DNA from 2 places in the Pseudarthrobacter sp. SORGH_AS 212 genome. Region 1 is predicted to be linked to the other one. Evidence: riboswitches for the same ligand, from Rfam matches in the RefSeq annotation. Region 1 holds a riboswitch; the other holds the start of a gene.
The links. A riboswitch is a leader RNA that binds a small molecule or an ion and turns the genes downstream of it on or off. The one in region 1 is predicted to bind cyclic di-AMP.
Positions count from the first base shown of each region.

Region 2: it holds a riboswitch for cyclic di-AMP, as region 1 does, so the genes downstream of both, QE394_RS05825 (hypothetical protein) here and QE394_RS18665 (LysM peptidoglycan-binding domain-containing protein) in region 1, are expected to answer to the same signal.

Region 1 covers NZ_JAUTAA010000001.1:4,064,372-4,070,048, forward strand. Annotated here, with positions in the region: gene QE394_RS18660 (protein adenylyltransferase SelO) at 1-1,166, shown strand, start outside; gene QE394_RS18665 (LysM peptidoglycan-binding domain-containing protein) at 1,259-2,104, opposite strand; cyclic di-AMP (ydaO/yuaA leader) riboswitch at 2,108-2,280, opposite strand; gene QE394_RS18670 (hypothetical protein) at 2,466-3,422, opposite strand; gene QE394_RS18675 (hypothetical protein) at 3,524-3,967, shown strand; gene QE394_RS18680 (lytic transglycosylase domain-containing protein) at 3,906-4,847, shown strand; gene QE394_RS18685 (TraR/DksA C4-type zinc finger protein) at 4,868-5,224, shown strand; gene QE394_RS18690 (DNA alkylation repair protein) at 5,221-5,677, shown strand, end outside.
Region 2 covers NZ_JAUTAA010000001.1:1,283,298-1,288,974, forward strand. Annotated here, with positions in the region: gene QE394_RS05815 (response regulator transcription factor) at 203-943, shown strand; gene QE394_RS05820 (HAMP domain-containing sensor histidine kinase) at 950-2,443, shown strand; cyclic di-AMP (ydaO/yuaA leader) riboswitch at 2,577-2,734, shown strand; gene QE394_RS05825 (hypothetical protein) at 2,737-3,474, shown strand; gene QE394_RS05830 (glyoxalase superfamily protein) at 3,650-4,018, opposite strand; gene upp (uracil phosphoribosyltransferase) at 4,064-4,699, opposite strand; gene QE394_RS05840 (phosphatase PAP2 family protein) at 4,712-5,677, opposite strand, start outside.

The DNA.
Region 1 (5,677 bases):
ATGGCCGCGGACGGTTGAGGGACCTGCACCTGAAAGGCTCCGGCCGCACGCCGTTCGCGCGCGCCGGTGACGGCCGTGCGGTCGTGGGGCCCATGCTGCGCGAATACGTGGTCAGCGAGGCCATGCACGCCCTCGGCATCCCTACCACCCGCTCCCTTGCCGTCGTAGCTACCGGACGGCAGGTACGCCGGGATGACATGCTGCCCGGCGCCGTGCTGGCCCGGGTGGCCGGCAGCCACCTTCGGGTGGGCAGTTTCCAGTATGCGCGGGCCACCGAAAACCCGGAGCTCCTGCGCCGGCTGGCGGACCACGCCATCAGCCGTCACTATCCGGATGCTGCTGCGGCGGACAACCCATACCTCGCCCTCTATGGGGCGGTGGTGGCGGCACAGGCCTCGCTCGTGGCGCAGTGGATGCTGGTGGGGTTCGTCCACGGTGTGATGAATACAGACAACATGACCATCTCCGGGGAAACGATCGATTATGGCCCCTGTGCCTTCATCGACGCGTTCAACCCGGCCGCCGTGTACAGCTCCATCGACGTCGGTGGCCGGTATGCGTACGCCAACCAGCCGGTCATGGCCGAATGGAACCTTGCCCGCCTGGCCGAAGCCATGCTGCCGCTAATTGACGAAGACCAGGAGGCGGCGGTTCCGGTGGCCGTGGAGGCGCTGGGTGGATTCCGGCGGCAGTACAGTGCGGCGTGGTTCGGCGGCATGGCCACCAAGCTGGGCCTTGCGGCGGGGAAGCCGGGGACGGCAGCAGACGAGGAGGTCTCGGACCTGGTGGACGGGGTTACCGGCATCCTCAAGGACGGCCCCGTGGACTACACGCTCTTCTTCAGGAACCTGGCCAAGGCCGCCCGGGGTGACAGCCGGCCTGTCCGCGGCATGGTCATGGACCTGGCCGCGTACGATGCCTGGGCTGAACGCTGGCAGGAGCTGGGGCCGGACGCCGGGCTGATGGACCGCACCAATCCCGCGTACATTCCGCGGAACCACCTCGTCGAAGAGGCGCTGGCCGCGGCTACGGTCGGGGACCTGGAGCCACTGCACCGGCTGCTGGAAGCGGTGGCGGCGCCGTACAGCGAACGCCCCGGCCTGGAGCGGTACGCCGAGGGCGCCCCGGAGGACTTCGGGACGTACATGACCTTCTGCGGCACCTGAACAAGGAAGGGCAGCAAAAAGGGCGGTAGCCGGGGTCTCCCGGCTACCGCCCTTTTGCAGCTCTATGCGCTGAAAGCTACGTGCTCAGCAGGCTATGCGACCCGTACGTACGAGGCTGCACCAACCCAGCTGACGGAGTGCACCTGGGTCTGGCTGCCGTTGACCCCGCCGCTGACCATCTGGCCGTCACCGGCGTACACGCCGACGTGGCCTGCCGAGATGACGAGGTCACCCGGGGCGGGTGCGCCCACTACGGTGCCGTACTGGTAGAACTGGCCGGGAGCCAGGTCACCGACCGACTTGCCGACGGCGCGCAGGGCCTTCTCCACCATGGCGGTGCAGTCCTGGGTGACGCCCACCTGGCCGTACGCGTTGGCCAGGATGGCAGCGCCGGTGCCCGAGCCGGTGGCCGCAGGCGTTGCAGAGGCGTAACCGAGGTTCATGCCGGTGTTGGCGGGAGCGGCGCTTGCGGTCTGGACAGGTGCCGCGGCCGGAGCAACGGCCGGAGCGGCCGGTGCTGCGTAGCCGGCGCCGGGGATCGCAATCTGGTCACCCGGGTAGATGATCGAGGAAACGTCGAGGCCGTTGGCTGCCAGGACGTCGTTGAGGCCAACCCCGTAAGCGGACGCAATGGCGCCGAGGGTGTCGCCGGAAGCAACCGTGTGGACGTTGCCGGCAGCCGCGGCGGGTGCAGCCGCTACGGGTGCGGCAGGTGCCGAGTATGCCTGGACATTATTGGTTTCGGTGCTGTCCGGGCCGGTCACACCTGCATGTGCCGGAGCTCCGACGCCGAACGCAATGCCCGATGCTGCGGCTACCGCCAGTGCCGGGCGTCCGAAGGTCCGGGCCTGGGCCTTGGCCGTCACGGCCAGGCCCTGCAGCGCGATGGAGCCGGCCGGAGTAGCGCGGTGACGGGCGGTGGTGAAATTTTTTGACACGGTTGATCGCCTCTCCCATGCCTGCGGGGTGAGCTGTCGGGTTCGGGCTGGAGATGCCCGGCCGGTAGCGCACTTCGTCAGGGACGGAAGGCGATATCGACTTAACCCCAAGGCTTCGGTGAAGCCGCGGAAACTTGGTTCCCCCGTCCCTGCCAGCTGGAAAGCGATTGAATCCCGGTTCAGCGGCAGGGCTCGGCAAGCTGAGGGGAATGTCCCGTTTGGGAGGGACACGTGTATGACCATAACCCGGCGTACACCGGATTGTCACATTTGGATAACATGCGAGGCAGTCCTCTCGGATGAAGGCCTCCTCCGCGGGGCCTTCCGGAACGCCGCGGTGACCTCGGATGATGCGCGGGTCCTAGCCGTTGTGGCATGCCAACGTAACAAAGTCATAAAGTTGCGCACGCAACAGCCCGCCGGCTGCCACTTTCAGGACACCTTCCCGCGCTCCGGCGGTAACGGTGAGGGGCAGCAGGGTTCCCACTTTGTCTTCCGCGACGGCGTGCGGATCGCACCGGGCGGGACGCACCCGCAGGGCCAGGACCGTTTCGGGTTCCCCAGGCCGGACCGTTACGTCCCGCGGCCACGGCTCAACCCCGTCCTCCGCCAGCAGGGGCGTGCCGCCCACGCTGTGCAGCGTGAGGGACGGCGTCCCGGCGGGGGCCATCTGCCGTGGGCTGATGCGGAGGCGGACGACGGCGGTGCGGCCGTCCGCCGCCACCTCAAGGTGCTGGTCCAGGGCCAGCCCGGCCACCTTCGCGGCGTCCGCGGCCAGGCAGAGCTCGGAATTGTTGCGCGGCAGCACGCCGAAGGGATCCGGGGCCGGGAGGGTCAGTGCTGCCGGTTGCCGTCCGGCCGTAGCGACGGAAACCGTGGCGCTGGCCTGCGACGATGCCGTTGCCGGCTCGGCACAGGCCGGAGGTGGGAGCTGTGCGGGCACGCTCTTGGGTTGGTGCGGCGGAAGCTCCAGGCTGCCCGCCGGTGGCGTCCACTCGATGTCCCCGTCGAACAGCGGGGAACTGACGCGCGCCACGTCCACAGCCACGGGACTGTCCGTGGTGTTGGTGAGCTGGAGCAGGATGGCGTGCTGCCCGTACTGGTCGCGGGACTGGTTTAGCTCGATGGTGACCGGTCCGGGCGCCGCGGAAGCGGGGGACGCCGCCGGGGCGGGCTGCTGTGGTGTGCAGGCCGAACCTGCCAGCACTGCTGCGGTCAGCAACGGCAGCAAGCAGCGCGGGGTTGCCGGTTTTGCTGTCCGTCCGGGGGCAGGGGTCCGGCGGGCTGGTGTGGTGCTTGGTGTGCTGGCGCCGGCCATGGGCACAGTCTAGGGCCGCGGCGTGCCTTCCGTCTCTGCTGGATAACGATCCGCAGCAGCAAGCCCTCAACCTGTGGTTGAGGGCGGTAGGCTACGGGACTATGCCCCTGTCCGTTACCAAACTGAAGTCTCCGGTGCTCGGGGGACTTCTGGTGTTTGCACTGCTGGGACCGGCAGCCCTTGCGCCGGCGTCGGCCTCGGAGCGCGCGCCGGAGGGGTACCCCTCCTGGGAGGACGTCCGGAAGGCCAGGGAATCTGAAGCGGGCACAGCGGCGGAAATCACCCGGATCGGCAGCCTCCTCGCCGTTTTGCAGGCGGATTCAGAAGCGCTCGGTGGGGCGGCCGTTGCCGCTGCGGCGGATTTCGCCGCTGCCGAGGCGGCACTCACTGCAGCCAACAGCCGGGTCGATGCGTTGGCTGCGCAGTCAGCAGCAGCCAACGGGGAACTCCGGCAGCACCGCAGGGAAATCGGAGCCCTTTGCCGTGCAGTCGTACAAGACGGGTGCAACCACGGCCGGATTCTTCATGGCCCTGGACGCCCTTGAGTCCGGCAGCGTCCACGGACTCAACATGGTGGAGCTGGTTGGCGCGAAGACAGCCGGCCTGGTGGACCGGGCGGCGTCGGCCGCAAGAGTGGCATCGTCCCTGGGCGAGCAGGAGAATGCCGCACGGTCCGAGCGGGAAAACCTGTCCAGGGAGGCCGGAGCCAGGCTTGCCGGGGCCAGGTCGGCCCAGGATGCGGTGGCCCGCCACATCACTGAAGAGCAGCAGCACGGCGGCCAGCTCACGGCCCAGCTGGCCTCGCTCAAGGGAACAACCGCGTCCGTGGAGGGGGAGTTCCGGCAGGGACAGGCCGCCCTCGCCGCATATGAGGCCTCGCAGTCAGCAAAGCGGGCCGCTGCACAGGAACAGGCGCAACGGGAGTCGGTCCGGGCAGCGAAGGCCGCAGCAGACGCCCGCGTGGAGGGACCACGGCCCGCGCCCGCGGGCCCGCCGGGACCCGTCGACCCCGCTCCGGTGAACCCCGCACCGGCGGCCCCGGCCCCGGCCCCCGGACAGCCGGTCCGGCCGGTGCCGCCGCCCGTCGTCGTACCTTCTGTTCCCGGTGGTGCTGTCAACGATCCTGCCGGAGCGAAGAGCTACGCCGCCGGACGCCTGGGCGCCTACGGCTGGGGCCAGGACCAGTTCCTGTGCCTGGCGCAGCTATGGACCAAGGAGTCGAACTGGCAGACCACGGCCACCAACCCCTACTCGGGCGCCTATGGGATCCCCCAGGCATTGCCGCCGGGGAAGTATGCAAGCGCCGGCAGTGACTGGCTGACCAGTTACCGGACCCAGGTTGAGTGGGGGCTGGGTTACATCCGCGACAGGTACGGCTCGCCCTGCGGCGCCTGGAGCCACTCAATGGCGAACAACTGGTACTGACGCAGGACTAGGCTTTTCCCATGGCTGACTACGAACGCTTCCGGCTGCTGCTCGAAGAGGAACGGCAGCTGAAACTGGCCCTGCTGCCGGCGTTGCGGGCGGACATCGCCGCAGCCAACTCCGCCCGCCAGGGAGCCAACGTGGACGACGAACACGATCCCGAGGGTGCCACCATCGCCTTCGAGCTGTCCCAGGCCTCGGCGCTGCTGAACCAGAGCTCAGCCGGCCTGGACCAGGTGGAAGCAGCCCTCGACCGGATCGCCGCCGGAACCTATGGCAGTTGCGCCGTATGCGGCAGGCCCATCGCCGAAGGCAGGCTCGAAGCCCGGCCCTGGACGCCGTACTGCATCGACCACGCAGCCGCGGGGCACTCGTGACCACCGGTTCGGACGCCGTCGCCGAGGCGGCCGGTTTCATCGACCGCACGCTGCAGAACGAGGGCGCGTGGTACCGCGCGGACGACGTCGGCAGCAGGTTTGGCGGCGCCCTGGGCTCCTACGGTTCATCAGTGGGTGCGGTCCGCGGAACCATCCGCGACGCCCTCCGCAAGTTCAAGGGCCTGGACCACGATGCCGTGGTCCAGCTTGCCTCGGCACTGTGGGGCCAGCCGAAACCGGGCGCCCGTCCGGTCTTCGAACGCCGCCAGGCGGCGGTGGTGCTGCTACAGTCGCGGGTGGCCCTGCTGCGGCACTCGGATCTGACCCGCGTTGAGGGTTTCCTCCGGTCCGCGCACGCAACGGAACTGGCCGATCCGCTCGTCACCGACGTTCTGCGCCCGCTCCTGGACAGGCTGGAGCACCGCAACCGGCAGCGCGCAGAAACCGTCCTGG
Region 2 (5,677 bases), 2.8 Mb from region 1:
GTCGCCTCTGCTGATGTTCCATCAGCGTCAGCCGCGTTCCTGTGCCCGGACTGTGCAGCGGGGCAGTGCTGACTGTGACATTTGGACCTTGGCGCCGACGCTGCCACACCCGCTGCGACGCCCAGCTGGCTAGGCTGGGATTCACAGCTGGGGCACAGGTAGCCCAAAGCCCGCCTATATCGAAGGATCGGAGAGTTGTCCCATGGCCACCTCGCACTCCATGACCAACAACCTCCCCAAGCTCTCCCATCCGGACGGCTCCCCCATCCGCGCCCTGGTGGTGGATGACGAACCCAGCCTTTCCGAGCTGATGAGCATGGGCCTGCGGATGGCCGGGTGGTCCGTGGCAGTGGCAGCGGACGGGCCCGAGGCGGTGAAGCTGGCCAAGGACTTCCGCCCCGACGTCCTGGTGCTGGATGTAATGCTGCCAGGGTTCGACGGCGTGGAGCTGCTGGGCAGGATCCGCGCCTTCGCGCCGGAGGTGCCCGCCCTCTTCCTGACCGCGAAGGACGCAGTCCAGGACCGCATCGTCGGCCTGGCCGCCGGCGGTGACGACTATGTCACCAAACCGTTCAGCATGGAGGAAGTCATCCTCCGCCTGCACCGGCTGGTCCAGCGCTCAGGCGTCGCAGCCATGGACACCGCCGAATTGGTAGTCGGCGACCTGGTGCTCAACGTCGACACCCGGGAAGTCACCCGCGCCGGGGATGATGTGCAGCTGACGGCCACCCAGTTCGAGCTGCTCCGCTACCTCATGGAAAACCCCAAGCGCGTCATCAGCAAGGCCCAGATCCTTGACCGGGTGTGGGACTACGATTTCGGCGGCCAAGCCAACATTGTGGAGCTCTACATCTCCTACCTCCGCAAAAAGATCGACGCCGTCCATCCGCCCATGATCCACACCGTCCGCGGGGCCGGCTACGTCATCAAGCCGGCGGAGTAGCTCGCCATGGCCGCTTCAGAAGCTACCTACGCCCGGAGTTGGCTCAGGCCGGCAACCTGGCACCTGCGCACCCGCCTGATTGCCCTGGCCATGGCCCTGCTTATCGCCATCTGCGGTGCCGTTGGCATCGTGAGCTACGCATCGATGGACGCCTTCCTGACCCGGCAGCTTGATGACCAGCTCAGCCAGGCCGCAAACCTTGCCGACAATCCGGGCCGCCCGCCGTTTGGCGGTTTCAACGGACGGGACCCCCTGGACGCCCGGGGCCAAAGAATCGGCACCGTCAACGCGAGCATCCGCAACGGCCAGGTGAGTTCCGGCGGCTTCCTCGCCTCTGACACCACCCGCCAACCCTTGTCCACGGAGGACAAGGAGACGCTCCTCGCGCTCGATGCCAACTCCCGGCCAGTGGACCGTTCGATGTCCAGCGGTGATTACCGGCTGATCGCGGTCCAGACAAACTCCGGCGATGTCCTGGTCACGGGACTCCCCCTGGCTACCAAGGAAAGTACCCTCAGGTCCCTGGTGTGGACCTTCGTGTTCGTGTCGTTGGGCGGCCTGCTGCTGATCGGCCTCGTGGGGACGGTACTGATCCGCCGCACCATGAAACCCCTGGAACAGCTTTCCGAGGTTGCCACCCGGGTGTCTGAGCTGCCCCTGGACGCCGGTGAGGTGGCGCTCGCCGTGCGGGTGCCGCCGTCGAACTCCAACCCGGGCACCGAAGTGGGCAGTGTGGGGCATGCACTGAACCTCATGCTGGACAACGTAGCCAGCGCCCTGGAAGCCCGGCAGAAGAGCGAAACCAAGGTGCGCCAATTCGTGGCGGACGCCTCGCACGAGCTCCGCACCCCGCTGACCGCCATCCGCGGCTACACCGAACTGATGCGGATGACGGAGGACTTCACTCCCGACGGACAGAAATCGCTGGCCCGGGTCCAAAGCCAGTCCGAGCGGATGACGGCCCTGGTGGAGGACCTGCTGCTCCTGGCGCGGCTGGATGAGGGCCAGCCGCTCAAGCTGGCCGAGGTGGACCTGACGCAGCTGGTGGTGGAAAGCGTCAGCGACGAGAAGGTCATGGCCCCGAGCCACACCTGGCGGCTGGATCTTCCTGCGGAGCCGGTGCTGGTCAACGGGGACGGCGCGCAGCTGCGGCAGGTACTCATGAACCTGCTGTCCAACGCCCGGAAACACACCCCTGCCGGAACCACCGTGGTGGCCGGCGTCGGTACGGCACCCGACGGCGCCGCCGTCGTGACGGTCACGGACGACGGCGGAGGCATTCCGGCTGACTTCGTGGACCACGTCTTTTCCCGCTTCGCCCGCGCAGACGCGGCCCGCAAGGGCAGCGGCGACCAGGCCGGCGCGGCCGTTGCCGAGGGCACCAGCGGGCTGGGCCTGTCCATTGTCCAATCCATCGTGGAAGCCCACGGAGGCCGGGTAACGGTCACATCACGGCCGGGGAAGACGGAGTTTGCGCTTCGCCTGCCCGCCGTGGCCTGAATTCGCCAAGGCGACGCGCCGTCGTCGTGACGTCTGTTACCTAAATGTGACTTAAGCGCCGCTCTCCTGTACCGTCGATAGGGTGCGGTTCCCGTTCGGGCCGCATATCCGGATGACGCCAAGCTCTGCCACTTCCCGGATTTCGCTTGAACTGAGGCAGAGGCGGGGGACCCACGTCCCGGGCAACGCAGTACTGCCCTTGGGGTTAAGCCAGCACGTGTATTTGCCGTGCGGCCGGATGCCCTCATCCGAACCCGACAGCTAACTCCGCAGGTGTGAGAGGCGAAACAAACATGTCTAAATTCACGGTAAAACCGCGCCCAAAATCGGCCCCGAGCCACAGCGCGCAGCCTGAAACCCGCAAGAAGTCTTCCTTCGGCAAGCGCGCCGCGGTGCTCGCAGTCTCCGCAGCCATGCTGGTGGGCGTAGGCGCCGCAGGCCAGGCCACGGACGGCTTTTCCGGCGTGGCAGCTACCGGCTCCGAGTCCCCCGCTGCCACCGATTCCCAGATGAGCATCGAGAAGAGCGAAATCCGGTCTAACCCGGCTGCGTCGGCGCCCGCCGAACTCAAGGTGCAGCCCCAGGAGGCGGCACCGGCGCCCGCACCCGCTGCGGAACCTGCCCCGGCCGCAGCGCCCGCCCCGGCTCCTGCACCGGAACCGGCACCTGCTCCCGCACCGGAGCCTGCTCCCGCTCCCGAGCCTGCTCCCGTCGTCGCCGTCAACGATCCTGCCGGCGCACAGGCCTACGCGTCCGGCCAGCTGGCCAGCTACGGATGGGCGCAGGACCAGATGCAGTGCCTGGTCACCCTGTGGACTAAGGAATCCGACTGGACCACCACCGCCACCAACGCCAGCAGCGGCGCTTACGGCATCGTGCAGTCCCTCCCCGCCGAAAAAATGGCGAGCGCCGGCCCCGACTACCTGACCAACTACCGCACCCAGATCAACTGGGGCCTGAACTACATCAAGGAGCGCTACCAGTCCCCGTGTGGCGCCCTGAACTTCCACCTGGGCAACAACTGGTACTAAAAACCTTCACACGCTGAGGCCCTTTCGACCGGCCGCCGCCGAACCCTACCGGTTCAGCGGCGGCCGTCGTCGTATCTGCTTCATGCCGCGAGGCACCAATTACCCCGTGCGTTAGGTAGCAATTTTTGGGATTGGCCCTAACGGCCACCGAGCGGTTTGGGGCTGGGACGTGCCGTTACCGTCCCGGAATGTACTGGACGGCCCAGCGGTTGCCGTCCGGGTCCGCGAAGTACACGAAGTGCCCCCAGTCCTGAACGTCCACATCGCTGACCTCCACCCCATTGTTCTTCAGGTGGTCATGGGCGGCTTGGATGTCACTGACCACCAGCTGCAGGTTGGAGCCGGTGCCCGGAGGAGCGTCAGTGAGGCCTTCCCCGATGCAGATGGAACACGCTGAACCGGGCGGGGTCAGCTGCACGAAGCGGATGGATTCCGACGGGCGTTCGTCGAAGTCGGCGTTGAAACCCACTTTATTAACGTAGAAATCCTTGGCGCGGTCCACATCGGACACGGGGACAAACACGAGTTCAAGTTTCCAGTCCATTGCCACAGGCTACGGCCGGGGACTTGTGCGCGGAAGGCTTGAACCTCAGCCGGCGATGCCGTACAGCCGGTCTCCCGCATCTCCAAGGCCGGGCACGATGTAGGACTTTTCGTTCAGCTTCTCGTCAATCGACGCAAGGACGATGTGCACGTTTGCCTCGCCCAGTTCCTCCTCCAGCTTGGCCAAGCCCTCCGGGGCCGCCAGCAGGCAGATGCACGTGACGTCCGACGCCCCGCGCTTGAACAGGAACTTGATGGCCTCGCGCAGGGTTCCGCCGGTGGCCAGCATGGGATCCAGAACGAAGACCTGCCGGCCGGTAAGGTCCTCAGGCAGGCGCTCGGCGTAGGTGATGATGTCCAGGGTTTCCTCGTCCCGGGCCATGCCCAGGAAACCCACTTCTGCAGTGGGGACCAGCTTGGTCATGCCCTCCAGCATGCCGAGGCCGGCGCGCAGGATGGGGACCACCAGAGGGGTGGGCTTGGTGAAGGCCGTGCCCACCGTGGTGCTGACCGGAGTCTCGATAGTGACCGGTTCGGTGCGGACCTCGCGCGTGGCCTCGTACGCCAGCAGCGTCACCAGTTCCTCCGTCAGCTGCCGGAACACGGGCGAAGGGGTGTTCTTATCCCGGAGGACAGTGAGCTTATGGGCGACCAGCGGGTGGTCCACAACGAGAGTGCGCATTGCTCAAAACTATCATCCGGCGCTGTCCCTGCCGGAGTCCGTCGTTCCCCGCTCCGGGTGCCGTGCGCGGCCGGCGTGGTGGGTCCCGCCGTCGTGGTCCATTCCGCCTGGGTGAGTCCCGCCGTCGTGGTCCATTCCGCCTGGGTGAGTCCCGCCGTCGTGGTCCATTCCGCCTGGGTGAGTCCCGCCGTCGTGGTCCGCTCCGCGGCCATGCGCCCCGCCGTCGTGGTGCATGGCGTCTGACACAGCGTCACGCACCACGGGATGCTCAAACGTAGGCGCCGGACCGGCATGTTCCCGGCGTCGAATCAGGTGGAACATACGGTGGGCCAAGATGACGAACCCCACCCAGGCCAGGCCCAGCGTCCAGCCGGCAATAACATCGGTCAACCAGTGGTGGCCCAGGAAAACCCTGCTCAGGCCCATGGACATAATGAAGACGGTACCCGCGGTGATGGCCGTGATGCGGACGCTGAGGACCTGGAACTGCAGGCAGATGATGTACACCAGCACGCCGATCACCACTGTGGTGTTAAGGGTGTGCCCGCTGGGAAACGACGGTGAGTCTTCGTAGGGCGGAACAGCTTCGGAGTGGTCCGGCCGGGTCCGGCCCACCAGCCGCTTGCCCAAGGTGGTGGCCGCGGTGGAAACCGCGGCTGCACCGCCCACAAGGAGGAGCGGGCGCCACGACCTGCTGAGGAAGGTCAGCCACGCGGTGAGGAGCGTGGCGAGGATGGGCATGCCGATGCCGCCGCCAATGTTGGTGAAGCCCGTGACGAATGCATCAAGTCCGGGATTGCGCAGTGACTGGGCGTAGTCCAGGGCGGGGATATCAAGGCTCGCCAGGCCCTCGTCATCCACCACGTCCGAATACACTTCGGCACCCAGGAGGGCCATGGCGACAATCAGGGTTCCGCCCACCGCCATGGTCAGCCACAAGGCGGCATACGGTTTGATCCAACGGTCCACGCGGTCCCG